DNA from 2 places in the Idiomarina sp. UBA3176 genome. Region 2 is predicted to be linked to the other one. Evidence: predicted binding sites of a transcription regulator. Region 2 holds the regulator's gene; the other holds the start of a gene.

Region 1 (15,244 bases), on a different contig from region 2:
TGGCCCGCAGGCCGGTGAGCTGCTGGCTGAATATGTGCTGGCAATGAAACACGGCATTGGTCTGAATAAAATACTGGGCACCATACACAGTTATCCGACTCTGGCCGAGGCGAATAAGTACGTGGCCGGCGAGTGGAAGCGCGCCAATGCGCCGCAGAAGCTGCTAACATGGGTTGAGAAATTTCATCGCTGGCGCCGGGGTTAATATGCGTTTTATTGCTGCCATCAGTTTATTGCTAGTGACACTTTTTTTCGCCGTACCTTTAAAGGCAGAAGTGGTTAACTTTTATGCCTGGGGTGGCTCGCCGGAAGTAAACAGTTACTTACGTTGGGCGCAAAAAGAACTGCAAGAGCAGGGCATTCAGCTGCGCCATAATAAAGTGGCGGACGCCTCCGAGGTGGTTAAGCAGATTATAGACGGCCATTCCAACGCGGATATTATCTGGATAAACGGTGAAAACTTTCATGCACTTAAAGAAGCTGGCGCTTTGCGTTCCATTGCCGGTGAAATTAAGGCAATGAATAATATTAACCCGGAGCTTAACTGGCAAACTGACTTCGGCGAACCGGTGGAAGAGCTGGAAGTGCCCTGGGGCGTTGGGCAATTTAATTTGATTAGCCGCCCCGGGCTTTTCGCCAAAAAAACGGTGAGCGCCGAGAGCCTACTTAACGCCGCCCGGGAAAATAAAGGGCGCATCAGCTACCCCAAACCGCCGGACTTTCATGGCACTACCTTATTAAAATCGTTGTTGTTGTCTCTGTGTCCGCAACAGCGCGACCTATTTCAGCAGCCGGTGAATAGCACCAATGCAAATGAACTAACAGAGCCTTTATGGAGCTATTTAGACAAACTGCACCCATTGTTATGGCAGCAGGGCGAGAATTTTCCTTCCTCAGCTGGTGAGCAAATATCATATCTGGCAAATGGCCAGTTACTGATGGCGGTCAGCTTTAATGCCAATGATTATAAAACCCTGGTAAATCATGGTCGGTTGCCTGCGGGCGTTGAGCGTCATACGTTGTCAGACAAAGCCATAACCAATAACCATTATTTGGCGGTGCCGAACAGTTCCAATAACCCCGAAGCCGCGAAAACGGCTATCGAATTTTTATTGTCTGAAAAAGCACAGCAACGCAAAGCCGATACCAACCGCTGGGGAGATCCTTCCGTTCTTAAAAGTGCGCAAGGCTCATCGCTGCTGGAACCCACCGACGACTTTCATGCCAGTTGGCAGGAGTATCTGGAGCGGGAATGGTCCGCACGTTATCAATAGTTGTCTGGTTATTGCTGATCATCCTGCCGGTTGGCAGTGGTGTGCTTTTTCTGCTGGTTACGTCATTTGACCCTGAAACCGGCGTCAACGTAATAGCCTTAACTGAGCTGCTGGCAGATTACGATTCAATAGTTTCAAGCCTTATACTCGCCGTAGCCGCGCCACTAGTTGCTTGCTATTTAGCGCTGTGGATGGCTCCGGTATTATTAAAAAACGTTCGTCTGCAGCAACTCCTGTCTCCACTTTTGTCCATTCCGCATGTGGCTTTTGCGATCGGCCTTATGTTGTTAATGAGCCCGTCCGGTTGGCTGATACGCTTAGTGGAAAGCGTCAGCGGCATGTTCCCGGCACCACCGGCAGGCTGGCCATTACCCGAAAAGTCGCTACTAACCGCTATGGTGGTTCTAATTTTAAAAGAGCTGCCATTTTTACTACTAATGGTATCAGCCCAATTAAAACAGCTGCCTGTTAATTCGTGGATGATCCAGGCGCAAAGCTATGGTTACAGCGAACGGCAAGCCTGGTGGCGCATTGTTATGCCGGAACTTTTAAGACGGCTGACGCTTCCTATGGCGGCTGTCATTATTTACTCACTGTCGGTGGTTGATATTCCGCTGTTAGTGGGCAGTAACACACCGGGCGTGCTGGCGCAGCGTGTGTATGAATGGAGCTTTCAGTTCTCTGCCGGTAGTCAGGTTAAGGCAATAACCGGTGCCTGGGTTTTACTGGCTATGGCTTTAATACTGCTATTAATAAATGCCCGGCATTATGCTTTCTATCGCCGCTTCGTGCTCGGTAAAAAAGTAACCCAACCCGTAAAACTCAACACAGATAAAGCCAGCCGCTATACCTGGATTCTTCTGGGTGTACTGTCGTTGGGGGTTATTGTTGTTTTAGCCCTGCAGAGCTTAGCGACACATTGGTTTTATCCAGACTTATGGCCGGCAGAACTGACTCTTGAACGCTGGCAAACCGAATGGGACTATTTGACTGAGCCAGCAGTAAACAGTTTTTGGCTGGCGCTGCTTAGTGCGTTATTTGGTACGCTAGCTGCAATTGTTCTACTACAGCAGCAACGACAGAAAGCCGCCGATTCGTTTTACTGGCCTGTACTTTTGGCTTTGTTTATTCCGCAGGTGCCTTTGGTACTCGGTTGGCAACGGCTAGTTGGCGGGCAACTGAGTAGTGGCTGGCAAGCCTGGTGGGTGTTCTGGTCTCATGCCGTTTATACTCTGCCTTACGCCTACTTGGTTTTGCACGGGGCTTATACCCGCTTTAACGAACAATGGTTAACCCGGGCGCAAAGCCTGGGCTATAGCGCCCGAGCCGCCTGGTGGCGAATTATGCTACCCATGATAAAGCAGCCCATAGCAGTGGCTTTTGCGGTTGCCTTTTCGGTTAGTATTGCTCAGTACCTGCCAACTCAATGGCTGGGGCAGGGCTTAACGCCCACTTTAACCACCGAAGCCGTTAGCGTTGCCAGCGGCGGCGACTGGCGTATTGGCAGTCTTTATGCGCTACTACAAATGCTATTGCCATTGGTGGTGTTTATTGCTGTCGGACTCATCAGGACAAAAAGTTATGCTGAACATTCGTAACCTCGAAATAAAAAGGCGCACAAAAAATGGCACCGAGCCTTTATTCAGCCTGAGTGAGCTGACGGTTGAAAAAGGTGAGATTGTTACCCTGATGGGCCCGAGTGGCGTAGGTAAGTCGACCTTGCTGCGCTGGGTGCTTGGTGAGCCCTTGCCTAACTTTCATATTCAGGGCGAGTTAAGCTTAAACGGCGAAGATATCGGCGAGCGCTCAATTGCCGCGCGCCAACTGGGCATGATGTTTCAAAAAGGCGGTTTGTTTCCGCACTTAACGGTTGAAGAGAACTGCTATTTTGCGCAAAAGCCACGTTCATCACTAAATCGCCAGCAGCAAAAAGACAAAGCTCTAGCCATGCTGAACAATCTGGGGTTAACGGATAAATGGACGGTTTACCCCGACAGCTTAAGCGGCGGGCAATACGCTCGCATCGCTTTAATCTGTTCATTACTAGCAGAGCCGCAGGCCATGTTACTGGACGAACCGTTTTCGTCATTAGATGCCAGTTTGCGAGAAGATGTCAGGCAGTGGACCTTTGCACAACTCAAAAACAAACAAATTCCAACCTTATTAGTCACTCACGACAGTACAGATGCTTGCGGTCGTGTGCTTGAAATACAGGGCACTGAGGTAAAAGGAGTCGCCGCCAATGTTTGATCCGAAAATACTGCCGCTAACCCGAAAAATTCTCGACCTCCCTGCGCGCTTACTCGTCCGTGCTGGCGTCAGTGCTGATCAGGTTACCATAACGGGTTTTATTATCGGTTTGCTGGCAGTGCCATTTTTAGCCTTTGAACTCTATGAACTAGCGTTAGCGGCTATTTTACTGAACCGCCTGTGCGACGGTCTGGACGGCGCAGTAGCACGACGCACTCAGTTAACCGACGCCGGCGGTTTTCTTGATATTGTGATGGATTTCATTTTCTACAGCGCGGTGGTATTTGGTTTTTTATTGGCGTCGCCGGAACAGAACGCCATTGCTGCGGGCCTGTTGTTAGTTACTTTTATGGGTACTGGGTCAACCTTTCTGGCCTTTGCCAGCGTTGCCGGAAAGCGCGGTATCGAAAACCCGGAATATCCGAATAAGTCGCTGCATTATATGGGCGGTCTAACCGAAGGCTTTGAAACCATTCTGTTTTTTGTGGCGTTTTGTTTGTGGCCACAGCACTTTCCGGTACTGGCCTATCTATTCGCTGCCGCTTGCTGGCTTACCGCAATAACCCGCATTGTTGCCGGTTACTGCACACTGAAACAGCCACCGGCAAAGCCGGAGGGCTCCAATGTCTGAAACGGCCTGGCGCTTAAGTATTTTTCTTGGCGTATTGCTTATTATGGTGTTGTGGGAATTTGCCTCGCCTAAACGCAAGCCTCGCTACAGTCGTAAACAGCGCTGGCCGGCAAACCTCGCCATAGTTGCCGTTGATACTATATTGCTGAGAGTTATTGCGCCCGTTGGCCTGACTGGAGCGGCGCTTCTGGCATCAGAAAACGGCTGGGGGCTTTTCCATTACTTGAGCAAGGCGGGTACGGAAATACCTTTTTGGTTGGTTATGGTAGTCAGCATTGTCGCACTGGATATCGTTATTTACTGGCAACATAGGCTATTCCACCGAGTTCCTCTGTTATGGCGAATGCACCGGGTGCACCATGCCGACCCGGACTTCGACGTTACCACCGGGTTGCGCTTTCATCCGGCCGAAATTGTGCTGAGTTTTTTCATAAAAGCAGCCGCCATTCTTGCTTTGGGCGCTCCGGCGCTAGCCGTTATTGTATTTGAGATTATTCTTAACGCCTGCTCCTTGTTTAATCATGGCAATGTGGCACTGCCCAAACCTGTGGAAAAGCTCGTGCGCAAAGTGCTCATTACCCAGGAGTTGCACCGCATTCACCACAGTACAGAAAAAGAAGAAACCAACAGTAACTACGGCTTTAGTGTCAGTTGGTGGGATCATCTCTTTCGTAGCTTCACCGCAAAGCCAAAGGCCGGTTCCGACAATGTCGATATTGGTCTGAACGAATACCGCGACGCAAAACTTACCACCAAACTTTGGGGGTTATTGAAGATCCCCATTACCCGGAATTAATAGACATGGCGTCCCCGGCAGGAGTCGAACCTGCGACCTGCCGCTTAGGAGGCGGCGGCTCTATCCGGCTGAGCTACGGGGACGTGCCGCGAATTATGCCAGAAGCTGCCGCGGGTTTCACCCTCAGTTAACCGGTACCACCCAGTCGTTCACCTGAACGTTGTGCAGCATGTTCCCTTTCGTCAACTTAGCGACGGCGGTGGACTGCTGCACCTGGGACACCTCAACTTCAAATTCACTCACCTGCCACTTCTGACGATAACGTCCCTGATCATCGGTAAAATGGCTGGGTTGCACAATTTTTAGCTTATCGCCGGTGTGTACGCCGTGCTTTTCACCTAAGTTGAATTGAACGGTGTTTTCATCAACGGCAATAATTCTGGCGCGCACCGGCTTACAAACCACCTGTTCTTTTACGCCGGAAGCTAAGTCGCGCAGGCCGCTATCCAGTGCTGCACCAAAAGGTTCATTCCAGAATTGTGCGGTGGCAACATCGACGTCGGTGGTGCGATCAAAGGTCCAGGGTTGGGTGTTCTCAACTCGTGCACGGGTTACTAGCTGCCCGGTGGTGGCATCGAGAAGGTAAAGTGTTAATGCATAATGTCGGTCGGGGTCGCTGGACCAAAACCAGCTAGATTTGGTATCCATCATGGCCAGGTCGTCAAACATGCCGAAAATAACGAACTGACTGTCATTAGCTAAGCCAATGCTGCGGGACATGCGGCCTAATTCTTCCAGGTTCAGGCCGCTGAGAGCCTGGTCTAAACCGGCTTGACGGTGCAGGGTGTGGGCAATCTGCAACTGGCTGCCAACGCCGCCTAATTCACGGGCTAAACGTTCGGCCGCTACTTTGCCTATTTCCCAAATTTGTCCCCAGGTACCATGGGCGCGGTCGCGCAGCTCAAACGGCACAACGGTAACGGAGTTTTTGTAGCTGCTGCGGGTACAGTCGCCTTCGCGGTTCCAGATATCCGCGCGAAGCAGAACAATAACGCGGTCGTCGCGTACTTCCTCGCGAACTATGGTTACTTGGTCAACATTGCCCTGGCTATTCCACTGGGTTTCAGTGTTTTGTAAAACGCCGTCTACGACTTGCTGAATACTGGAGATGTTACCGCCAGAGGTTAATAATGCCTGCTGAAGGGCGTTTTCGATGGCTTTCTCGCGTGCGGCATTGGTATCACCATTAATAATGCGGGCAGTGCCCTGAGCTTCCACCCAACGCGCCTCGCTTGGCATAGCAATAAAGAAAACAGAGGTGATAAGTAGCAGGGTTTTCCAGTTCATGGTGTTAATGCATCCCAAGTGTCAGTTTTTAGTCGTTACTTTACTATCGGAATTAACTGCAAAAACCCTGCCATGTTTAACTCAATAAAAGTGGAGCTTAATAATAGACAACGCGTTTCACTTTCTGCTGACGGTTGGTGCTTTGATACAGGCGGTGAACCTTCTCAAAGTCAAGGCGTAACTCCGTTGCATAATAGTCGCCCACGGTATAGGTCTTAACCACTTCTGCGCCACGAATAACTCCGTCTACAGAAGCCTGAAAACTGTCGCGGTTTAAAGCCCAGTCTTCCACCGAGCTACTACCGGCGATGCGCTGGCCATAGACTTGTTCAGCAAGCTCGCGGTAGGCGGCTAACTTAGAGGCGCGCATAGCGTTTAAGTCTTTTAGCTGTGCATTTTCGCCTTGCTGGGTTTCAATAGGGGCGTAGCCAACCGCATTCAACACCGGAAATTTGTCTGGTGTCTGGGTGTCCCATTCAACGTGTTTTTGATCGTACACAATTTTGTTGTAAGCACTACAGCCACTTAATAACAGCGCAGATGCAAGTAGAGCGAAAGAGAGTAAATGCTTAGCCATAACGACCTCTGATTGAACAAAGTACTTATGGTTATAACGGCTGGACTGGCAAAATCTTTAACGGATTTTACCTTTGCTATTGTAGGTAAGGGTATCTTTTCGTGCGGACTGTAAAATAGATTGTTTTAACTGCTCAATACTGTTTAGCGTTGACTGCACCACGCGTTCATTCACCTGACTTTGATGCTGAACGTCAGAGAGGGTGGCCTTAATGGCAGCAACCGCTTCAGCTAAGTCCGGGTCGTCTTTTAACTGTTCGTTATCCGGGTGTTGGGCCAACTGCTGGTCAAGTTCGCTAATATGGATAAGCGTTTTTTCTTTAGCGTCGGCAATAGCGTTAACATCGGCGTGTTGGCGCTCGACAATGGCATTAAGCTCACGTTGTTGTAGCAACGCAAGGTTTTCCAGCGAGTCTGCCATATCCTGTAATATATCGTTAACAGGCGCCAACACGGTCATTATTCGTTGCTGCCGTTACTGAACAGGTCAGACTCAAACTGAGCCAGTTTATTGGCCAGTTGTTCAACGTTAATTTTGTATGAGCCGCTTTCAATGTCGGCTTTTATTTTATCAACTTTGGCTTGGTCAATGCCGCTGCTGTTCATTGCTTTTTCCTGTAAGCCACTCAGTTGTTGCGCTTCGCTGGTTAACGAAACGGCCTCACCACCTTTTTGCGAAACCGCAGCAGGCTTAGCCGGAGCATCGCTCTGTACTTGACGGTTGCTGGATTTGCTATCAATGTTGGCATTTTTCAGCCCGGCATTGTTAATGTTAATTGACATGGTTTTTAGCCTCGCTAGATAATATGTCTCGGTTACTTATCGACCACACTTAAAAATACTTTAATAAAAATTTTAGTACGTAGCCTGACGCTCACGTCAGGTTCTGATTAAGCATTTTATAAATTAACAGTCACTTCGTTTAGTCCTGTGACAACCGCTTGTATTGATTTGTTCGATCGTGCGTTCTCAACAACAACCGATTCACCTTTGAGACCATCAGCCAGGGCTCTTCCGGCGGCAGTAATTCGCAACGTTTTATCTTGTGCAACTATTGTAACGCTTTGCCCCTCACATACAAGACATGTATCGCTGGCACTTATTGCCTGACCTGCAGCAATGCGCTTTTTAATGCGGGCTCCAACTAAAGCCGTCATGTCAGTAAACACATTTGAGCGAACCCGGTTAAGGTCAACTTCGGAAAACACTAAATCACTCTCGCTTATCATTTGACCCGGAGCCATAGGTGAGGCTGCGGTAACAACATTTTTGTAGCGATAAATTCGAACAGGCACATAGGTGCGCCAGTTAGTTTTGCCTACACATTCAATTTCAATGGTAGTGTAGCTGTCGAGGTTGGCGTTAGTTGCCAGGCCTACTTTTGGTGGCTGCGAACAAATTTTGGGAGCCATGCGCGGGTCGAGGTTATTGGCAACGACTTCCACACGACCATTATCCGGCGCTGAAACCCGTTGTTCCACATAATTGTGAGCCAGTTCCTGTAACGCTTTGTAATTAAAGCGCAGACTTTCATCTGAACCGCTCGTTTTTGCGTTAACGGAATTAATGCCACAAGTTATAAAAAAAATCGAACTGATCAGCAGCGATTTACGTACTATCATAAAAATTCCTGATGTTATCCGTTAAGGTTATCTGGTCGAGTGCCGAAAAAAACGGTATAACGTCAAAAGATCGGCAGTTCGATGGTTTCAGTATGGTTAATGTAGATACAAGCAAATACCGTGCCGAAGTAGAAGTAGCCTGCCACATAACAGGAGTGAACAATGGCTAGCATTCTCGATTCAGTGAATCAACGCACACAAATGGTCGGTCAAAACCGACTGGAACTATTAATGTTTCATCTAAACGGTAGGCAGCGCTTCGGCATCAACGTATTTAAAGTACGCGAAGTATTGCCATGCCCTAAACTTACCGCAATGCCTAATCGTAACCCTCTGGTTCGTGGCGTTGCGCATATCCGTGGTCAGGCTATATCCATTATTGACTTGAGTATGGCGACCGGTGGTCGGGCGCTAACCGATATTCAGAATCGTTTCGTCATTATTGCTGAGTACAACCGAACCATTCAGGGCTTTTTGGTTGAAGGGGTTGATCGCATCATTAACATCAACTGGGAAGATGTGATGCCGCCGCCCAAAGGTACCGGAAGAGATGCGTATCTTACCGCGGTGACCAAAGTGGAAGATGAATTAATTGAAATTATTGATGTGGAACGCATTTTAGCTGATATTATGCCGGCTAATATGGATGTCAGCGAAGAAGTCGCGAATGCACCTATCAATGTTGCAAAAGAAGATTTAACCATTTTGATTACGGATGACTCTTCGGTTGCCCGTAACCAGATAAAACGTGCATTGCAGTCTTTGGGTATTACGCTCGAAGTTAAAAAGAACGGTAAAGAAGCTTTAGATTACTTAAAAGATAAAGCTAAGGAAGTGGGGGGCTTAGTTCATCCTCATGTGCCCGTTCTGGTTTCCGATGTAGAAATGCCAGTTATGGACGGTTACACGCTTACCGCTGAATTGAAGGCTGATCCAAATTTACGCGATATTCATGTTATTTTACATACATCATTGAGTGGTGTGTTTAATCAGGCTATGGTGAAGAAAGTCGGTGCCGATGATTTTATTGCAAAATTTCATCCGGATGAGCTGGCGACCGCCGTACAAAAATGGCTGAACACAGAAGTTATTGCGTAGCCTGATGCTATTGCATCAGGTGCGATATTCGACCTGCCGTGAACGTCAGGCTACGGTCTCGTAGCAAACTTAGGTGCCGGGTAAGAATATTGAACCTGACGTTAAACGTCAGGCTACGAAACGAATGAAACTGAAACGGAAGTTGTTTATATAACGTGATAGATCGCGAATTAAGTTTATCGGAATATCAGGAATTTCGTCAGTTCCTTGAGCATCAATGCGGTATCGTATTGGGCGAAAGTAAACTGTATCTGGTGAAGAGTCGGCTGAGCCCTTTAATGGGCCGGTTTAATGTCGATTCGCTGGCGGAGCTTGTCAAACGCTCAATGAAGCTAAGTGAGCGGGCGTTACGGGCAGCGGTTATTGATGCCATGACAACCAACGAAACCTTGTGGTTTCGTGACACTTACCCGTTTGAAATTCTGAATGACCGTATTCTTCCGGAATATAAAAATCACACCGGGCCTTTAAAAATTTGGTCTGCAGCCTGTTCCTCGGGGCAGGAACCTTATTCCATTGCCATGACCTACTTAGAGTATAAGGCGAAGAATCCGGGTGGGTTAAGAGCCGGTATAAAAGTTACGGCGACCGATATTTCTAATAAGGTGCTTGAGCAGTGTGCAATTGGTGAGTACGATAGCCTGGCTCTTGCGCGTGGTTTGTCGGCTGAGCGTAGAAAGAAGTTTTTTACTGACGCCGAAACTAAAGCCGGCTCCATGAGAGTAAAAGACGAGCTGAAGCAGTTTATTCATTTCCGTCACTTAAACTTGCTGGACAGCTATTCTTTGTTGGGCAAATTCGATGTTATTTTTTGCCGCAATGTTCTTATTTACTTTGCCCCTGAAGTAAAGCGGAAAATTATTGCCCAATTCCGGCAATCGCTGAACCCCGGCGGTTATCTTTTCCTTGGTGCATCCGAATCAATTTCAGGACTTACTGAGGATTTTGAGATGATCCGCTGCCAGCCAGGCATAATTTACCGGAGAAAATAGTTTCCTGCAGGAAATGTCCGTCTGAAAAAGTAATAACCCTCCTTAAATTGGCACACTTCCTGCATTGTCTTCACCATCGAACACTGTGGAGACAAAAATATGGCACTTTCCATGGACAAGCTTATGGGAATACAGCAATACACGCTGGGTGTACGCACTCAGCGCGCGGAGCTTATTGCCAATAACATCGCCAACGCTGATACCCCCGGCTACAAAGCTAAAGGCCTGGACTTCCAGCAGGCGTTGCAACAAGCGCAACGCGGTATGGAAAATTACAAGCTGGCACGTACTCACGAAAAGCATTTCAGCGTTGAAATACAACCTCAGGGAACTGAAAAGTTCCGCGTACCCACGCAGCCGGATACCGGCGACGGCAACACCGTTGATGTGCAGTTGGAACAAAACTTGTATGCACAAAATGCGTTGGAGTATGAAATGACCATGAACTTTCTTGATGGCCGCATCAGCGGTGTGAAGAAGGCCCTGGGCGGACAAGGGAGATAATAAGTCATGAGTCTTTTTAACATTTTTAATGTGACCGGTTCGGCTATGAGTGCTCAGTCAGTGCGGCTGAATACAACGGCAAGTAACCTGGCAAACGCTAACTCAATCAGTAGCAGTATTGATGAAACCTATAGGGCCAGAAACCCGGTTTTTGCAACAGCTTTAGCCGATGCTAACGGCAATTACCGCGGCAACAGCCTGACGAATCAGACCCAGGCCGGTCAGGAAGCTGGTGTCAAAGTACTGGGTATTGTAGAAAGTCAGGACCCGCTGCAAATTGAGTATGCTCCAAATCATCCTATGGCTGATGAAAGCGGTTATATCTACCGTCCAAACGTCAACACCATGGAAGAAATGGCAAATATGATTTCGGCTTCGCGTTCCTACCAGACCAACGTACAGGTAGCGGACACTGCCAAAACAATGACACAACGTTTATTGCGTCTGGGTCAAGGGTAAGCAGGAGATAACAAATGGAAGGCGTAAGCACTAATTCCTACATCGACAACATGAAGTGGAAAAAAGAAGACGATGCCAGATATGCTGATCCGGATGAGCGGAGCAAGCTTGAGCAGGAAGACTTCTTCAAGCTGTTAACTGAACAGTTGAATATGCAGGACCCGTCTAAGCCGGTCGAAAATGATCAGATGATTGCTCAAATGACCAGTTTCACTATGGCCGAGGGAATAACTGGCCTCTCTGAGCGTTTTGACCAATTTGCCAGTGATATGACGTCAAATCAGGCGTTGCAGGCCTCGACTATGGTTGGTCGTAAAGTGTTGGTACCAACCAGCAAGGCTAACTTGGAAAGCGGAGCAGGAATTAGCGGCATGATAGCCACTCCGCAAACGGCTCAAAATGTGAAGATAAGTATTAAAGACTCAACCGGCGCTACCGTCAAGACCATTGAAATTGGCGATATGGCTCAGGGAACTAAAGAGTTTGAGTGGGATGGAAAACTGGAAAATGGTGATGAAGCTCCAGCCGGTAACTACTCTTTCTCAGTGAATGCTCAAGTGGCAGGGCAGAGTGAAGAATTGCCCATACAAATGCACGCTCGCGTGCAAAGTGTCAGCACCGGCGGTGACCGCGGTGTCGTTTTGAATTTAAAAGGTTTAGGTGGCATCAAGCTTTCTGATGTAACTGAAATTAGCTAACAGGTGAGGTGACTTATGTCATTTAATATTGCACTCAGCGGTATCAACGCATCACAAAAAGACTTAGATGTAACCGCGAATAACATATCAAACGTAAAAACAACGGGTTTTAAGCAGTCGCGTGCTGAATTCGCTGATGTTTACGCAACCAGTATTTTTAATGCGGGTAACACTAAGGTTGGTGATGGTGTTTTGACCTCATCAGTTGCGCAGCAATTTAGCCAGGGGACCCTGGATTTTACAGAAAACTCGTTGGACATGGCGATTAGTGGTAACGGTTTTTTTGCGACCACTGACGGATTAGGTTCTCGCGACATGACTTACACTCGTTCAGGCGCTTTTAAGCTTAACGAAGATAAATTTATTGTCGATAATCAGGGCAATTACCTGCAGGGTTATCAGGTTGATCGTAATAGTGGCACAAACTCTTCTACCGCATTGGCTACGACTCAGCCTATCCGTATTCCGGACGTTGCTGGCGCGCCGCAAAGCACAGACAACGTGTTTACCGCGTTTAACGTGGATGCGCGTCGTTCACCAATTGACGGAACAGCTAACCCATTTGATCCCGAAACACCAAGTACTTACCACAGTTCTACGTCCGCTACGATTTACGATTCACTAGGTGAATCTCATACGTTGTCAACTTATTACGTGAAGCGCGGCAACAACCAGTGGGATGTTTATGCGACTTTTGACGGCGACGAAATTGATTTAGCTCCAACCGGCACGGCGACATCGACGCCACCTGCAAGGGACTCTGTTAATGGCTACTCAGGTTTAGAAATCAACTTCTTAGGCAGTGGTGAGCCGGACGTGCCTGCAGGACAGATAACATTTGACCCGGGCACTATCGACTTATCTGGTAATAACGCCGATGGTGACCCCTACCTGAATAATGGTGCGTCCGCACAAACGGTTCAGTTCAACTTTCAGGATTTGAGCGGTACTACAAGTCCGACACAGTTTGCATCTGACTTTGAAGTAACCAACCTGGATCAGGACGGTAGTACTGTTGGTCGTTTGACAAATGTGGACATTGATAAGGCAGGCTTAATTGCCGCAACCTACTCTAATGGTGATGTCCAGTATTTAGGACAGGTTGCGATTGTCCGTTTTGCTAATGAGCAAGGCTTAACCCAGATAGGTAGTACAAAGTGGCGGGAAAGCATTGATTCTGGCGAGCCTTTAGCTGGTGAAGCCAACACCGGGACTTTCGGTGGTATTGAAGCATCAGCACTTGAAAACTCTAACGTTAATCTGACCAAAGAACTGGTTGATTTGATTACCGCCCAGCGTAACTTCCAGGCCAACTCGCGTTCGTTAGAGGTTAACAACACCATTAATCAGACGATTCTTCAGATTCGATAATAACTTCTCGGTTATTAGCTTAAAAAAGACGCCTTCGGGCGTCTTTTTTGTTTTTGGCACGAAATCTGCATTATCTACATTATAGAACCCAGATGACAAAATTTTGGCTGGAGGTCAGCTATGGACAAGATGCTATGGGTAGCAATGAGCGGCGCGAAGGAAAATATGAACGCTGTCGCTGTTCGTGCCAACAACTTAGCTAACGCCAATACCACGGCGTTTAAAGGCGACTTGCAACAGGCGCGGGCCATGCAGGCCTTTGGTGAAGGTTTGCCAACTCGGGTATTTTCTATGACGGAAAGCCCCGGGCAAAATTTTGCCAGTGGAGCAATACAAACAACCGGCCGGAACATGGATGTTGCCATTAAAGATCAGGGCTGGATTGCAGTCGACGATGGCAGCGGTAATGAACGTTATACCCGCAATGGTAGCCTTGAAGTCGGCACTGATGGCTTGTTGAAAAACTCAACAGGGCAGACAGTGCTCGGCAATAACGGCCCCATATTTGTTCCTATGCCGATAGATAATCTGGTTATTGGAGCGAACGGGAATGTCTCTATACGTCCGATGGGAGCTCCGGCGAACGCGATGGAAGTGATTGACCGCATTAAATTAGTAAACCCGCCGAACGGTAATATGGAAAAAGGCAACGATGGCCTGTTTAAGTTAAAAGACGACCAACAAGCTTTCGCCGATGCCAACGTAAAACTGCAAATTGGCGCTCTGGAAGGCAGTAATGTAAATAGTGTCGAAGAAATGACGCACATGATTGCCTTGCAGCGCCAGTATGAAATGAACGTCAAATTAATGAAAACGGCCGACGAGAATGCTCAGCGTTCTGAGTCGCTGATGAGAATGAGCTAAGTTTAGCCCAGGAGAAAGACCATGAACCCAGCATTATGGATAAGTAAAACCGGATTGGACGCGCAGCAGCGCGATATTTCAGTTATTTCCAACAACCTGGCGAACTCCAGCACTATTGGCTTTAAAAAGAGTCGGGCAGTGTTTGAAGACTTGCTGTATCAGAACATCAACCAGCCGGGCGGTCAGTCTGCACAAGACACCGAATTACCTAATGGTTTAATGCTGGGCGCAGGTACCAAAGTTGTTGCAACGCAAAAGTCTCATACCCAGGGCAACGTGCAGACCACCGACAATTCGCTTGATGTGATGATTGACGGAAAAGGTTTCTTTCAGGTGCTAATGCCGGATGGCAATATTTCCTATACCCGTAATGGTCAATTTTCTTTAAATGAAGAAGGGGAAATTGTGACTTCGGGTAATGGTTATACCATTGAGCCTGCTATTCAGATACCGGAAGACGCTATGTCGGTCAGTATTTCACAAGAAGGTGAGGTTACTGTTACGCAGCCTGGTAACCCGGATAACGTAGTGGTTGGTCAGATTAACCTGGTTAACTTTATTAACCCGGCGGGCTTACAACCTATGGGACAGAACCTTTATAAAGAAACCGCAGTAAGTGGTGCTCCTTTAGAGGCGGTTCCGGGTGTTGACGGAATGGGTAACACCATTCAGGGCGCGCTGGAAACTTCGAATGTGAATGTGACTGAAGAGTTGGTGAACTTAATTGAGAGCCAGCGCGGCTACGAGATGAATTCTAAAGTGATTTCGTCTGTGGATCAGATGCTGAGTTACATTAACCAGCAGCTTTAATTGTTGTCGTCA
Region 2 (15,244 bases):
AGGCGCGGAAAAAATCTCAACGCAAAGTCGGCATGCTGTACGAAGACCTGAATCTTTCCTGTCGTGTACTACGTGACTTTGTCGGCGAAGAAATCGAACGTATTAGGGTTGATTCCAAAGTCACCTTTGACACGCTCAAAGTATTTACTCAGGACTTTATTCCCGAACTAACCAAAGTTCTTGAGTATTACACCGGTGACCGGCCTATTTTTGACTTATTTGATGTCGAAAATGAAATGCAGCGAGCGCTAGACCGTCGGGTTGACTTGAAATCCGGTGGCTCACTGATTATTGACCAAACCGAAGCGATGACTACGGTTGATATCAACACAGGTGCGTTTGTTGGTCACCGCAATTTAGAAGAAACCATATTTAATACCAATATCGAAGCCACGCAGTCGATAGCACGTCAATTGCGGTTACGGAACCTTGGCGGCATTATCATTATCGATTTTATTGATATGCAGGACGAGGAGCATAAGCGGCGGGTATTGCACAGCCTTGAACAGGCGTTAGGCAAAGACCGTGCAAAAACAACCATTAATGGTTTTACCTCGCTTGGGTTAGTGGAAATGACCCGGAAACGCACCAGAGAAAGCCTGGAGCATGTTTTGTGCTCGGAGTGTCCGGTTTGTCTGGGGCGCGGCAGCATGAAGACGGTTGAAACCGTCTGTTATGAAATTATGCGTGAAATTGTCCGGGTTCATAAAGCTTATGAAGCCGATAAGTTCGTTGTTTATGCCTCTGCACAGGTAAGTGAAGCCTTACTTAACGAAGAATCTCATGCGCTGGCTGAACTTGAGCTGTTTGTTTCGCGTCAAATAAAAATACAAACCGAACCTCTGTATAATCAGGAACAATTCGACGTAGTAATGATGTAAGGCGCATGCGGACACTGTCGTGGATTTTGAACAAACTCTGGCTAACGCTGGCTATTGTGCTGGTGCTGGTTGCTGTCGGCCTGAGTTTATTGCGTTACAGCCTGCCATACCTGCCCGATTTGACCGAACCACTTGAACAACAGCTGGAGGCTCGTTTCCAGCAACCCGTGAGCATTAGTGACTTATCTATGGCCTGGACCCGGGAAGGCCCTTCCATTGTGCTGGATAATTTAGTTTTGCTGGAACGCGAGCAGTCGCCTGTGCAAGTTCGTGTTGGTAAGGTTCATGTGGTACTCGATTTCTGGAAAACTTTACTGGATCAACAGCTCATTGCGCAGCAGTTTATTCTTAATGACGCCCGCATAGCGGTAGATATACGCAAATTCTCGGCAGCTAACGAAGCTGAGAAATTAGATTTAGACTACGTTAACCGCTTATTCCTGCAGCAATTAGAGAAGTTTTCACTGAATAATGGTGAGTTGCTACTGACAAACTTGCGGGGCGTAACGCGAGAAATTGATATTGACCGACTGTCCTGGACCAATGAAGGCAAAAAGCACCAGGGGATTGGCCAATTCCGGATGGAAGACTTTGCGACTAATAGCCTGGATTTCATTATTGATTTGCGCGGTGATCGCTGGTCGGAGTTTAATGGTCAGTTCTATGTTAATTCACAGAACGTTGATATCAGTCCCTGGCTTGAAGAGCAACTGGGCGACATTGACGTACAAGCTTCAAACGTAAACTTTACGGGTTGGCTCGATGTTCGTAATGGTCAATTATTTGAAGGATTAGTTAAGTTAAGAGACAACCGTATTACCTGGTTAGACAATAATTCCGAAGAACTTAACTGGTTGCAGTTACCCGAGGGAGAAATTGTGCTGCGGCCGGAAGAAAATGGCTGGCTACTCAACAGTATGCCAATGACAGTAAATACCTCGGTAGGTCATCTTGAATTACCGCGTATAGCCTGGCAGCAACTGGATGAGATCCACGATATCAGTGTAGATAATATCGCAATTGATGAGGTTACCGGGTTACTACCTCTGCTGCCTTTTAAGATATCGGCGGAATCGGTCATGAGCCTGGGGTTAAAGGGGACGGCCAGTGTGCGCTATCGCCTGCATCCTGTCTCCGGCCAGCAATGGTCTGTAAAAAGCCACAACCTGTCGGCAGACGGAAATGAGCGCTGGCCTGGTTTTAATGGCCTTGATGTCAGTATAAGCAGCTTGTCGAATCACGGTTTGTGGCAAGTAGAAGGTGACAACGTTAGCCTTACGGGAAACAGTCTTTCCGGTAAGCAAGCGTGGGATATTGATACTTTTAATTTGTCCGGCTCCTGGTTGTTACAAGCTGATAACTGGCGGGTAAATTTAGAGCAGCTCCAACTTCGGCGAGACGACTTTCAGCTTACCGGCAGTGGCGGTTTGTCCGGCGACAGTGAAACAACACCACAAATTGACTTATTGCTTTCTACCGCACAGGGCTTTTCTGTCGACACGGCCCGCAAGTTGCTGCCATCAATTATGGGTCAGGGAGTCAAAGACTATCTTTCCGCAGCCTTAGTATCCGGTCGGGCTCGTGGCATGGAATTACTTTGGCGAGGCCCTGTCACTCAGTTTCCGGCGGCGACCAATCAAGGTGTCTTCAATGCGCGGGTGGAGTTCGATGATTTAACCTACCGGTTTCAGCCAGACTGGCTTCCGCTAGCCGATGCTCCGGTAAAGCTCGACTTTTATAACAGAAGCTTGTTCATGTCGACCGATGCAGGGCATATAGAAGATGTGCAGGTAACCCGGGTTGACGCGCAAATTAAGGATTTAGCCGATGCCGCACAGGGGTTGCAGATTCAAGCTGGTGTTAGTGGAAAAGGAGAGTCACTGTTACCGGTGTTTGAGCAATCTCCGCTGGACAGCGTAACCGAAACGCTCATTCAAATTGACCCGAGCGGAGAGGTTTCTGGTTCTTTTCAGTTGGATATCCCCTTAAATAGCTCGCGAGATGTCGATGTCGCTGTTGATGCTCCGTTGGCCGGGTTGTCTTTTAATATTGACGCCATACAACAAGATTTTACGGTTTCTGAAGGTATTCTGAAGATTGACAACAGCAAGGTTAGTACCGAAGGGTTGCGCCTTAACTGGTACGGTATGCCTATACCAACGAAAGTATCGGGAGAGCTAAACGGGGCGGATTACTTACTGAATGTGAATACAACTCTGGACTGGCAAAGCGAACCCTTATTTAAGCAATTGCCTTATCCACAGTGGAAACCGTTTTTCTACGGAGCGGTAAATGGTGAAGCTAATCTCCAGTTAACTTTTAACGCAGACGATGTCGGCGTTGCGTTGGAGTCTCAGTTTGATTTGACCGGTCTTGAGACATCGCTTCCAGCGCCGTTGCAAAAAGATTTTGGAGATAACTGGCAACTGTCGGTTCAGCTCAATGGGACTGGAGAAGAACTGCGTTTACGAGCAAGTATTGACCAGCGCCTTAACTGGGATAGTCGCTGGCAGCCGGGCAGTGGAGGCTGGCAAATGGCCAGACTGGATATTGGTGAAGTGAACTCTGCGAATGAACTGGTTAACGGCTTTGCGATAAACGCACAGCTTCCGCATGCAGATATCGGACGGTGGTACTCAGTACTTTATGCGTTGGCCGGGGATTCGAACGTTGATACTGAAAGTGGTAGTGGGGAAGGGTGGTTGCCCGATTCCATTCGTATTGAGACGCCTCAGTTACAGTGGGGACAGCAGAAATTTGCTCAGGCGGATATCCAGGTGTGGCCAGAAAACTCAGTCTGGCAGGCCCGGGTGGATGCTAAGAATGCGGTGCTAAGCGCGACCATTCCGGAAAGCTTTGTACAGCAAGGGATAACCGTAAGAGCGGATTATTTGGCGTTAAGCAGCAATGTTGAGCTTCCGGAAGCCACCGAGAAGACAGACTGGAATTGGCTCGAGAAAGTACCCGCACTTAACTTTTTCTGTCGCAGTTGTCGTATTGACGAGCATGAGTTAGGCGAAGTTGAGTTAGTACTTGCTCCGCTTGAAGACGGCTTCAGTATAGAAAAAATGGCTCTTAAAAAGGGTAGTGATGAGTTGGCTGTAACAGGTTATTGGCGCTACACAGACGAGCAGGCTTTAAGTGCGCTTTCGGGACGTTTGGAGGCTGGAGACCTTGGTGATTTATTACGTGACTATGGTCTGGAAACGGCAGTAAGAGACAGTGCTGCCGTTATTGACTTTAACTTAAACTGGCGTGACCACTTGTATCAACCAGACTGGAGTTCGCTGAGCGGGGAAGTGGTCTGGGATTTAGAAAAAGGCTATCTGGCCGAAGTGAGTGACGGCGGCGCGCGTATTTTTTCGTTATTGAGCCTGGACAGTATTCTCCGAAAGCTGACTTTAGATTTTCGTGATATTTTTTCGCAGGGAATGTTTTTTACTGACCTAACTGGCAGTGTTCAGATCGAAAACGGTGTTGCGACCACCGAAGATGCAAGATTACTGGGATCCGCAGGAGATATGGATATTCGTGGCTGGACCAATATGAAAACTGGTGAGCTAAATTATAACCTGACCTATGCGCCGAAGGTCACTTCCAGCCTACCGATTATTCTTGCCTGGATGGTAAACCCGCCCAGCGGCCTGGCTGCGCTGTTCATCGACAAAGTACTGCACGATGCGAAAGTGATTTCGCGCTTACGCTACCAAGTGACCGGTACTATTGATGAACCGGTGGTTGAAGAAATAGAACGTGACAGCCGCCCGGTTGATTTGCCAGAATTGGAAGAGAACTCAACCGATTCAGAGGCAGACGATGACACAAGTGCAACTGACGGCGCTGCAAATGAGCAGTCGCCCGGATCCGCAAGATAATTTAGCCATTGTTGCTAAACTGCTGGAACAACTTCCTGCCGCACGTCCGCAACTGGTGGTGCTGCCTGAAGCCTTTAGTTGCTTCGGTGCCGGTGACCGTGCGCAGTTAGCGATGGCTGAACCTTACAAGGATGGTGAGGTGCAGAAACAGCTGGCTGCCTTAGCGAAAAAGCACGAGGTTTATCTGGTCGGCGGTACACTGCCGGTAGATGCCGGTGAGCGATTCTCCGCGGCATCTATTCTTTTTGGCCCCGATGGCGCTATTCTCAATCGCTACGACAAAATTCATTTGTTTGATGTTGATGTGGCTGATAATACTAAGGAATACCGCGAGTCAAAGTGGACTCAGCCGGGCAGTAAGGTGGTAACCACAGAAACGGACTTTGGTGTGGTTGGCATGGCAGTATGTTATGATCTGCGCTTTCCAGAGTTATTCAGAGCATTGCGTCAGGCTGGCTCCCAAATCATTGTTTTACCCTCTGCTTTTACTCAGGTTACCGGAAAAGCTCACTGGCATGCGCTGGTTCGCGCCCGCGCCATTGAGCAACAGGTTTTTATCGTGGCACCGGGTCAGGTGGGGGAGCACGCAAATGGTCGTGAAACGTTTGGCCATTCAATTATTGTCAGCCCCTGGGGTGAAATACTGGCAGAACAGGAACTGGATGAAGGTGTTGTTTCTGTCAGCGTTGACGTAGCGGATATTGAATCCATACGAAAACAAATGCCGGTGGCGCAACAAAATCAATTTGAGGTTGTACAAAAGACATGACACTAACTGACTACGAATTGTCACAAGACGACATAAGCAAGGCCTTATCCACGCTATACAGCGGTGATATTGACTTTGCCGATATCTATTTACAACACAGTGTCAACGAGTCGTGGGTGCTGGAAGATGGCATTATTAAAGACGGCGCGTTTCATATTGAAACGGGTATGGGTGTGCGCGCTGTACAGGGCGAGAAAACTGGCTTTGCTTATGCCGATGAGATTACATTAAAAGCGTTACAGCGCACTAGCGAAGCGGCCCGCGGCATAGCGCGTCAGGGGCAAAGCAAAAAGGTTGAAGCCCTGAAGTCGGTGCAGGCTAAGTCTCGCTATGAAGCGCTGAATCCGCTGGATACTTTGTCTGAAGACGAAAAAATTGAATTGCTGAAAAAAGTTGATGCGCACGCGCGGGCACAGGACTCACGTGTAAGTCAGGTGGTGGTTAGTTTGAGCGGCAGTTACGACGAAGTTTTAGTTGCTGCGACAGACGGCACGTTGGCTACTGATAAGCGACCTCTAATTCGTCTGAACTGTTCTGTTATTACCGAGCAAAACGGTCGCCGCGAGCGCGGCAGTGCCGGTGGTGGAGCGCGTGTAGGATATGAGTTTTTCCTTGATGAAGCGTCCGGCAATGCCCGCTGGCAGCGTTTTGCGGAAGAAGCCGTACGTCAAGGACTCGTGAACTTAGAAGCGAAACCTGCACCTGCAGGCAATATGCCGGTGGTACTGGGCTCTGGTTGGCCGGGCGTGCTGCTGCATGAGGCGGTTGGACATGGGCTGGAGGGCGACTTTAACCGTAAAGGCTCGTCTGCCTATTCCGGCAAAATTGGCCAACAGGTGGCTTCACCGCTTTGTACTATCGTCGATGACGGAACTCTGAATGATCGCCGTGGCTCAATGAGTATTGATGACGAAGGCACACCCAGTGGCTATAACGTATTGATAGAAAATGGCGTATTGCGTGGTTACATGCAGGACAAAATGAATGCGCGTCTAATGGGTCAGGCAACCACCGGAAACGGTCGCCGTGAAAGTTTCGCTCACTTACCTATGCCGCGAATGACCAATACGTATATGCTCGCCGGAGAAAGTAGTCCGGAAGACATCATTGGCAGCGTGAAAAAGGGTATTTACGCACCGCAATTTGCCGGTGGTCAGGTCGATATTACTTCCGGACAGTTTGTGTTCTCAGCATCTGAAGCTTATTTAATTGAAGACGGTAAAATTACCACACCGATAAAGGGTGCAACACTTATTGGTAACGGACCAGAAGCTATGGCTCAGGTGTCTATGGTGGGTAATGACCTGTCGCTGGACGAAGGTGTTGGTGTTTGCGGCAAAGACGGGCAGAGTCTACCCGTAGGTGTTGGGCAACCGACGCTAAAATTAGATTCAATGACGGTTGGTGGTACCGAATAAGCGAGTTGCCCGGTATTAACCGAGCAGCTCACGTAAATAAACAAACAGCTGACGGGCAGCAACCGGTGGTTTTTGTTCGGCTCGCTGTTTTTCGGCAAGACGAATAAGCTGACGCAATTTTTGGCGGTCAGCATGAGGGTGCTCTTCAATGAATTCTTGTAGAGCATCGTCGCCTTCATGCAGCAGTTTATCGCGAGTTGTTTCAATCTCGTGAAAAATGGATGTTTGCTGCTGATGCGCATTTTTTAAGTTATTCAAGGCTTGCTCAATAGGCGCGATATCACGTAAGCGCATGAGCTTGCCTATAAATTGAAGCTGACGACGGTAGCCTTCGTGCTTGTTACGAATTTTACGGGCAAGTAAAACGGCATCGCGCAGCTCATCATCCAGAGGCATTTTTGCTAACTGGCTGTCAGTTAAATTAACAAGTTGAGTCCCTAGCTCCTGGCGTTCAGCCATTTCGCGTTTTTTTTGGGACTTGCTGACGAAGTCGTCAGATTGTTCAGGATTTTCGGCTGGGCGTTTCGGCATAAGTTCGATTCATTAGCGCTACAAAGCCGTCAGTTTAGCAGTGAGGAGAGTTTTTTGATAGTACAACTGAGTGACTTACAGGTTCAAATGAAGCAGGTAGAGAGTGCTGTTAAAGAAGCACTGCGATTGGCTGAAGCAAAAGGCGTCAGTTCTGCTGAATGCTCAATCAGTCACAGCTCCGGTATTTCGGTGGGGACTCGTCTGGGCGAAGTCGAAACCGTCGAGTTTAATCAGGATGGCGCGCTGGGTATCAGCGTGTATCGAGGCAACCAGAAAGGTTCGGCATCAACTACAGATTTATCAGAACAGGCTATTAGCGCTGCCGTCGACAAGGCTAGTGATATTGCCCGTTTTACCTCTCCGGATCCATACAATGGTTTGGCTCCGGCCGAATTAATGGCGACCGATGTACCGGATTTAGACTTGTGTCATCCGGGTGACCAGAGCGCAGAGTATGCCATAAAGCAGGCACTGGCTTGTGAGAAACACGCCCTGAACCTGGATGAGCGCATTGTTAACTCAGACGGCGCGCATTACGGCAGCCACACGGGTTTTCGTGTTTATGGGAATAGTCACGGTTTTATTGGCGGTTACTTACAGTCGCGACATAACCTTAGTTGCGTTCTGATAGCCAAAGAGGGCGACAAAATGCAGCGCGACATGAGTTATTCTGTTGCCCGCAAAATGCACGAATTAAAATCTGCCGAGAGTGTTGCTGAAGAGGCCGCCGCAGAAACCTTGTCGCGCCTGGGTGCACGCAAAGTACCAACAGCTAAAGTACCGGTTATTTTCCGGGCTGATGTGGCAGGGAGTTTGTTTGGTCATATGGTCAGTGCTATAAGCGGTGGCAATTTGTACCGCAAATCCAGTTTTCTGCTCGACCATTTAGGCAAGCCGGTGCTGCCAGAATGGCTGAGCATTCAGGAAAAACCACATATTATCGGTGGCCTGGCGAGCTCGCCGTTCGATGCAGAAGGTTTGGCGACAAAGGATAGGGAAATTATTACCGACGGGGTGCTGCAAACCTATCTGTTAACCAGCTATGCTGCACGCAAACTGGATATGCAGCCTACGGGTCACGCAGGTGGTATCCACAACTGGCGAGTGACACAGCAGGACAACTCGTTAGCGCAGTTATGCAAAAAAATGGGTACGGGCTTGCTGGTAACCGAATTGATGGGGCAGGGCGTAAATATGGTCAACGGTGATTACTCACGTGGCGCTGCCGGCTTCTGGGTTGAGAACGGTGAAATTCAGTATCCGGTAGAAGAAGTGACCATTGCCGGTAACTTAAAAGACATGCTGGCGAACATTGTTGCCATAGGGAATGACACCGACGAACGCCATGCGCTGCATACCGGCTCAGTGTTATTAGAGCAAATGAGTATTGCCGGCAATTAAAAAGCCAGGTCTCTAAGACAGTAACAAGGTTGCTGAGCCAAGGAAGGCAAAGATACCGACCACGTCAGTGACAGTGGTCAGAATGACCCCGCCAGCCAGCGCGGGGTCAATATTAAAGCGCTTAAGAACCAGCGGAATGGTCGCACCGGCTAAAGCGGCTGCGACTAGGTTCATCATCATGGCAAAGGCAATAATACCGCCAACCAGCCAGTCTTGCTTCCACAGTGCGACGACTGCCGCAATCAGTACCGACCAGATAATGCCGTTTAAGAAACCAATAGCCAGCTCTTTACCGATAAGCCATCGGGAGTTACTGGTGCCTATGTGTCCCAGAGCCATACCTCGTATGACCAGAGTTAATGTCTGGCTACCGGCTATGCCGCCCATACTGGGTACAATGGTGTTTAAAATAGCCAGTACAGCCATTTGTGCCAGTATGTCTTCAAATAATGAGCTGACCATGGCGGCCAGTAAGGCAGTAACCAGGTTTACCGCCAACCATACGGTACGGCGGCGGGTACTTTTTAATACCGGAGCGAAGGTATCTTCGTCATCTTCCAGACCCGCCATACTCAACATGGAGTGTTGGGCTTCTTCGCGGATAATATCGACCACGTCATCGATGGTAATACGACCTACCAGCTGCTGCTCATTGTCGACGACCGGCGCAGATACCCAGTCATGACGCTCGAACAGTTTTGCGACTTCCGTTTCATCCATAGTCACGGGGATGGTGGTAATGTCGGCCGACATAATTTCGTCAATGCGACGGCTGGGATCAATAGTTAACAACTGGGTTAAAGTAATTTCGCCAATGAGTTTTTCATGGCGATCCACGACGTAGAGTTTATCGGTGGCTTCGGGCAGCTCACCTTTAAGGCGTAAATAACGCAACACAACATCAATAGTGACGTCCGAGCGCAAGGTGATGGTATCGGTGTTCATGATACCACCGGCGCTGTCTTCGGCATATGAGAGCGCGGTTTCCGCACGTTCCCGGTCGCTTTCGTCCATGGACTTCAGAACTTGCTGATAGACTGGCTCAGGTAAGCCCCGCAAAACGTAGGCAAGGTCATCGGTGTCCATGCCTTCGGTGGCCGCCGCAAGATTCTCCGGCGCCATTTGACGAATAATGTCTTTCTGAACCTCTTCGTTCAGTTCTTCAAGAATCTCGCCGTGTTCATCTACGTCAACCAGTTTCCAAACAATGGAACGGCTTTTGGGGGGTGAGGATTCCAACAGCAACGCCACGTCGCATGCCGGCATATTATGCAGCATACGGCGTGCAGCAACGAACATGCCATCGGATAGCGCGGAGTTAACCTCCTGAATGCGCTGCATGGCATATTCTTTGTCGGAAAGCTCTGCAATCATGCTTACTCGTCTTCCTCGAAGCGATCTTCAAACAAAGCACTAACGGCATCCAGTGCTGCTTGTGCGTCTTTTCCTTCGGCACAGACTTCAACAGTTTTTCCCTGTTGACTGGCCAGTAGCATCAGGCACATAACGCTGGCAGCGTTAACGCATTGCTCACCCTGAGTGACAGTAATGTCTGACTCAAATTCCTGCGTTAATTGCGCTAACTTTGTTGCCGCACGTGCGTGCAAGCCTAGTTTATTGCGAATAATTAGCTTTCTGCAAACTTTATCCATGGGTTTTCAGTTCCCGGTGTCTTACCTGAACTTTTACAGCTTTCTGTTCAAAACGCTCGGCTAACTGCTGAGAAATATAAACCGAGCGGTGCTGACCACCGGTACAACCGGTAGCTATGGTCAGGTAGCTTCGATTGCTGCGCTGGAAGTGTGGCAACCAGGTATCAAGAAAGTTTTCTAGCTGATAAATAAATTTAGTCACCAAAGGTTCCTGACGAAAGAAAATCTGCACGTCGGTATCCAGACCGGTAAGCAGCTTAAGCTCGGGTTGCCAGTGCGGATTAGGTAAAATGCGCGCATCAAAGACAAAGTCAGCGTCTTTGGGTAAACCATATTTAAAGCCAAAAGACTGAAACACAATAATCAGCTTTTTATCCGCTCGTCCCAGCACCCGCTCAGTGACCTGTTCGCTTAATTGGTGCAGCGATAAATCGCTGCTGTCCAGGCGCCAGGTTGCGCGTTCCATAATGGGTTCAAGCATTTTATGTTCGGCCTGAAGCGCTTCTAGCAGAGGCAGTTCTTTTTGCGATAACGGATGCAGGCGACGAGTCTCGCCAAAACGCTTTAGTAAGGTGTTGTCGTCAGAGTCAATAAACAGAATTTCCGGTTCAACGCCTTTTGGCAAAAAGCTCAGAGAGTCCAGTAGCTCTTCGGAGTGCTCCGGTAAGTTGCGAACATCAATGCTAATGGCTATTTTTTGATACTGCTCTATGACTGCATGCACCAGAGTTGGCAGCAGGCTTATGGGTAAATTATCAACGCAATAAAAGCCTAAGTCCTCCAGTACGCGCAAGGCAATTGTCTTACCTGAGCCGGAGCGACCACTAACAATGATCAGTTGCATGGCGACTGTTCACCTTCGCCCACAAATAATTGATATAACGCTTTATCAGAATCTGCGTGGCGCAGTGCGCGGGTACAGTCTTTGTCGTTCATTCTTCTGGCCACTGTGGCCAATGTTTGTAGATGGTTCTCGTGCTCTGACTCCGGCACCAGAAGCGCGAAGATAATATCGACAGGTTGGTTGTCAATAGAATCGAATTCGATAGGTTCGTCTAAGGTCAGTAATACCGCTACCGGATGATTCGCATTAGGTAAACGGCCATGAGGAATTGCGATACCTAAGCCAATTCCCGTACTGCCTAAACGCTCACGGTTTAACAGGCTCTCAAAAATGTCATGACGGGTAATGCCAGACAGCTTAGGGGCTACGATTTGACTAATGGTTTCAAGTAGTCGTTTTTTACTTGCGCCCTCGACTGCACACTTGGTGCAGTCGGGGCTTAACAATTCACTCAGTTGCATGGATTAATGTTGTTTCATTTTCTCTTTGTGTTTAATCACCTGACGGTCCAGTTTATTAATTAAACCGTCGATGGCCGCGTACATATCTTCGTGTTTTGCGTCGGCGAAAAGCTCACCGCCATTCACGTGCAGCGTAGCTTCCGCTTTTTGAATCGTTTTTTCAACATTTAGGATGACGTGAACATTAGTTATATGGTCAAAATGTCTTTCCAGCTTGGCAAATTTTGTGTCCACGTAGTCACGCAGAGCTTCGGTAATATCGATGTGATGACCGGTCAAATTAATTTGCATAACGTCTTCCTTCTGCAGTTAACAAAGTTACAAAAGACTTTTGCGTTGGCTCGATGATGGAATGTTTAACGATTCCCGATACTTCGCAATTGTCCTTCTTGCTACTTGGATACCTTGTTCGGCTATCAGTTCAGCAATCTTACTGTCACTTAACGGTTTACTGCGATTTTCAGCAGCGACCATCTTCTTAATTAAAGCACGTATTGCCGTGCTTGAACACTCGCCACCGCCCTCTGTACTGACATGACTTGAGAAAAAATATTTCAACTCAAATACGCCACTTGGGCAGTGTAAGTATTTTTGTGTCGTTACGCGTGAAATCGTACTTTCATGCATATCCACGGCTTCTGCAACATCGTTCAGAACCATTGGCTTCATAGCTTCTTCACCATGCTCAAAAAAGCCCTGTTGGCGTTGTACTATGCAATTGGCCACTTTCAGCAGCGTATCGTTTCTGCTCTCCAGGCTTTTTATGAACCAGCGCGCTTCTTGCGTATGGTTTTTTATGTACTGGCTGTCGGCTACTGACTTTGTTGCTTTACTCAAGGCCGCGTATTCTTCGTTCACTTTTAGTTTAGGTACGCTATCCGGGTTTAATTCGACCATCCAACGACCATTTTTTTTAGTAACGGCCACATCGGGAATAACATATTCAACGGGTTGCTGCGCAACTTGCTCCCCCGGGTGCGGGTGCAACTGTTGAATTAATCGCATAGTCTGACGTAAATCGTCTTCCGATAGCTTCAGTTTACGCTGAATGGTGCGAAAATCGCGACTGCCAAGTAAGTCCATATGTTCAGTCACTAAGCATAGAGCAACCTGCTTGTATTCAGTGTCGTCGCTTAGTTGACGTAATTGAATGGCAAGGCATTCACTGACGCTGCGTGCGCCGACACCTATTGGGTCGAAATGCTGAATACGCTTAAGCACCATGCAGACTTCTTCTGCCTCAACTTCGGGTAGGCGCACAGCTTCGATAATTTCATTAACATCAACCATTAGATAGCCATTGTCGTCTATGGCTTCAATAATGGCTTCAGCTATGGCGGTGTCTTCTTCCGAAAAATGAGAAAGTTGCATTTGCCAAAGCAGGTGATCCTGCAAAGACTCGCTGGTAGAGCCTTGATAGACTTCAAAATCGCCGTCAAAGGATTTACCTGAAGAGGCTGCACCGTTGGCCGGGGTATGACTGGAGTAGGTGTCGTCCCAACTGCTGTCGACCGGCAGTTCGTCAGGCATTTCCTGGGTTTTTATAACGTCGGATGTTTCCCGTTGGCTGTCGTCTCTTTCTTCAATATTGCGAGTTTCGGGTTGGTCCGCGTCGTTACTCGTTTCACCTTCAACCTCCAGCAGCGGGTTGCTGTCTAATGCATCCTGAATTTCTGACTGAAGATCGAGCGAGGAAAGCTGCAGCAGGCGGATAGCCTGTTGGAGTTGTGGCGTCATGGTCAGGTGCTGACCAATTTTTAGCTGCAGACTTTGCTTCATAATGACTGTCCCGGTATCACGTTATAGGGTGAACTGCTCACCGAGGTAAACGTCTCTAACCTGTTGATTCGATAATATACTTTCTGCATCCCCACTGGCAATAAGCTCACCATGACTGACAATATAAGCGTGTTCACAAACAGACAATGTCTCGCGAACGTTGTGATCAGTAATAAGTACACCAATACCACGTTGCTTTAAATGTTCAACAATCTTTTTAATATCAATAACCGAAATAGGGTCAACTCCGGCAAAAGGCTCGTCCAGCAAAATAAACGTAGGCTCCGCTGCCAAGGCGCGGGCAATTTCAACCCGACGGCGCTCACCGCCTGAAAGACTCATGCCCTGACTGTTTGCTATGTGGCCTATATGAAACTCTTCGAGCAAAGCATCAAGCTGTTCTTCACGCTCGTTGGTTGAAAGTTCTTTACGAGTTTCCAGAATAGCCATCAGATTATCGCGCACGGTCAATTTGCGAAAAATGGAAGCCTCTTGTGGCAAATACCCAATACCCCGGCGTGCCCGTTCATGCATTGGCAGTAAGGTAAGGTCATTGTCATCCAGCAGAATTTGACCTTTATCGCTATTAACCAAACCGACTATCATATAGAAGGTTGTGGTTTTACCTGCACCGTTGGGGCCCAGTAAACCAATAACCTGCCCCTGACTTACTTCCAGGCTAACGTCTTTAACGACTTGTCGGCTTTTGTAGCTTTTGGCTAAATGTTTGACTCGTAAAGTTGCCATATTAAGGGTTCTCGTTATTTTTTTCGTCGGTATCGGTTTTTGGTTTAGGCGTAAAAATAGTGATAACACGGCTGTCTTCTTCACCTGAACTGCTTGCCGTTACCGTTTGTTTATTCAAATCATAAGTAATCAAACTGCCGCTTGAGCTACTGCTACCTTGAGAGATGCGAGCGTCGCCACTAAGCTCCAGTCGCTGTTCCGACTGAAAATAGGTGATTTTTTTTGCTTCAGCGTTAATTTCATTGCCGTCGTCCAGCGTCTGGCTGTAAGTAGCAGGAGTGCCTTCTGCAATAAAAATATCTGCTTGCTCGGCGCTTTCGCTGGCGGATGCTTCTAGTCGATCGGCGCGGATTAATAAGGTGCCCTGACGAATAATAACGTTGTCCGTTAAAACCAGGCGGTTATTTTTAATATCAAGCTCTTCCTTACTCGACTCAACTTCCATGGGTTTACTAAAGTCAGACTTGCCCTGAGCCATAACCGCTGAGGGTATTAAGGCAACCAGGATCAGTTTACTCAGCAGGCTGGAAAATCGTTTTAACATGTCTTTTTAGCTCCATTCGTTCAGCTTTCAGATCCGCAGTCATACCGTTACCCCGAATTAATAGTCGTGGTCCGTGAATGCTTACAGGATGTTCTGTGCTCATTGACTCATTTTTTAAATCAACAATCAGGTACTCGGTTAACACTTGCTCGATGTGAGTATCCGGCTCTAAAGCAAGTATTTCAACATCATGCTCTAAAATCAGGGTTTGATCGTCGTAGAAAGTGCCTTGCGCGGCACTGACTTCCCAAAGCTCTTCGCCTTGCTCAGAAAAGACTGTGTAAACCGGACGCTTAAGTTCGGTCAGACCAATTTGGTTATAGTGAGACATTTTCTCAGATT

The links. Region 2 encodes sigma-54, which starts transcription at its own class of promoters, with help from an activator protein. Its sites were predicted from a motif close to GTTGGCACGNNNNTNGNNT; they were not measured.
Region 1: a site for sigma-54 is predicted at 13,611-13,629, ahead of B2U97_RS02860 (flagellar basal body rod protein FlgF). Genes of this name have one in related genera too.

Annotation. Positions count from the first base shown of each region.
Region 1 covers NZ_DEXU01000005.1:264,291-279,534, reverse strand. The annotation lists gene B2U97_RS02950 (FAD-dependent oxidoreductase) at 1-205, shown strand, start outside; gene B2U97_RS02945 (ABC transporter substrate-binding protein) at 207-1,274, shown strand; gene B2U97_RS02940 (ABC transporter permease subunit) at 1,253-2,872, shown strand; gene B2U97_RS02935 (ATP-binding cassette domain-containing protein) at 2,856-3,524, shown strand; gene B2U97_RS02930 (CDP-alcohol phosphatidyltransferase family protein) at 3,517-4,155, shown strand; gene B2U97_RS02925 (sterol desaturase family protein) at 4,148-4,951, shown strand; tRNA gene B2U97_RS02920 (tRNA-Arg) at 4,958-5,034, opposite strand; gene B2U97_RS02915 (flagellar assembly protein FlgT) at 5,075-6,238, opposite strand; gene B2U97_RS02910 (LPP20 family lipoprotein) at 6,336-6,815, opposite strand; gene flgN (flagellar export chaperone FlgN) at 6,873-7,274, opposite strand; gene flgM (flagellar biosynthesis anti-sigma factor FlgM) at 7,274-7,597, opposite strand; gene flgA (flagellar basal body P-ring formation chaperone FlgA) at 7,714-8,436, opposite strand; gene B2U97_RS02890 (chemotaxis protein CheV) at 8,599-9,534, shown strand; gene B2U97_RS02885 (CheR family methyltransferase) at 9,690-10,526, shown strand; gene flgB (flagellar basal body rod protein FlgB) at 10,626-11,030, shown strand; gene flgC (flagellar basal body rod protein FlgC) at 11,037-11,489, shown strand; gene flgD (flagellar hook assembly protein FlgD) at 11,504-12,187, shown strand; gene flgE (flagellar hook protein FlgE) at 12,203-13,558, shown strand; gene B2U97_RS02860 (flagellar basal body rod protein FlgF) at 13,679-14,422, shown strand; gene flgG (flagellar basal-body rod protein FlgG) at 14,444-15,232, shown strand.
Region 2 covers NZ_DEXU01000018.1:36,284-51,527, forward strand. The annotation lists gene rng (ribonuclease G) at 1-881, shown strand, start outside; gene B2U97_RS07080 (YhdP family protein) at 887-4,756, shown strand; gene B2U97_RS07085 (carbon-nitrogen hydrolase family protein) at 4,728-5,525, shown strand; gene tldD (metalloprotease TldD) at 5,522-6,943, shown strand; gene yjgA (ribosome biogenesis factor YjgA) at 6,959-7,474, opposite strand; gene pmbA (metalloprotease PmbA) at 7,529-8,875, shown strand; gene mgtE (magnesium transporter) at 8,888-10,249, opposite strand; gene B2U97_RS07110 (HPr family phosphocarrier protein) at 10,252-10,527, opposite strand; gene rapZ (RNase adapter RapZ) at 10,520-11,371, opposite strand; gene ptsN (PTS IIA-like nitrogen regulatory protein PtsN) at 11,362-11,832, opposite strand; gene hpf (ribosome hibernation promoting factor) at 11,836-12,123, opposite strand; gene B2U97_RS07130 (RNA polymerase factor sigma-54) at 12,151-13,611, opposite strand; gene lptB (LPS export ABC transporter ATP-binding protein) at 13,633-14,358, opposite strand; gene lptA (lipopolysaccharide transport periplasmic protein LptA) at 14,360-14,902, opposite strand; gene lptC (LPS export ABC transporter periplasmic protein LptC) at 14,871-15,244, opposite strand, start outside.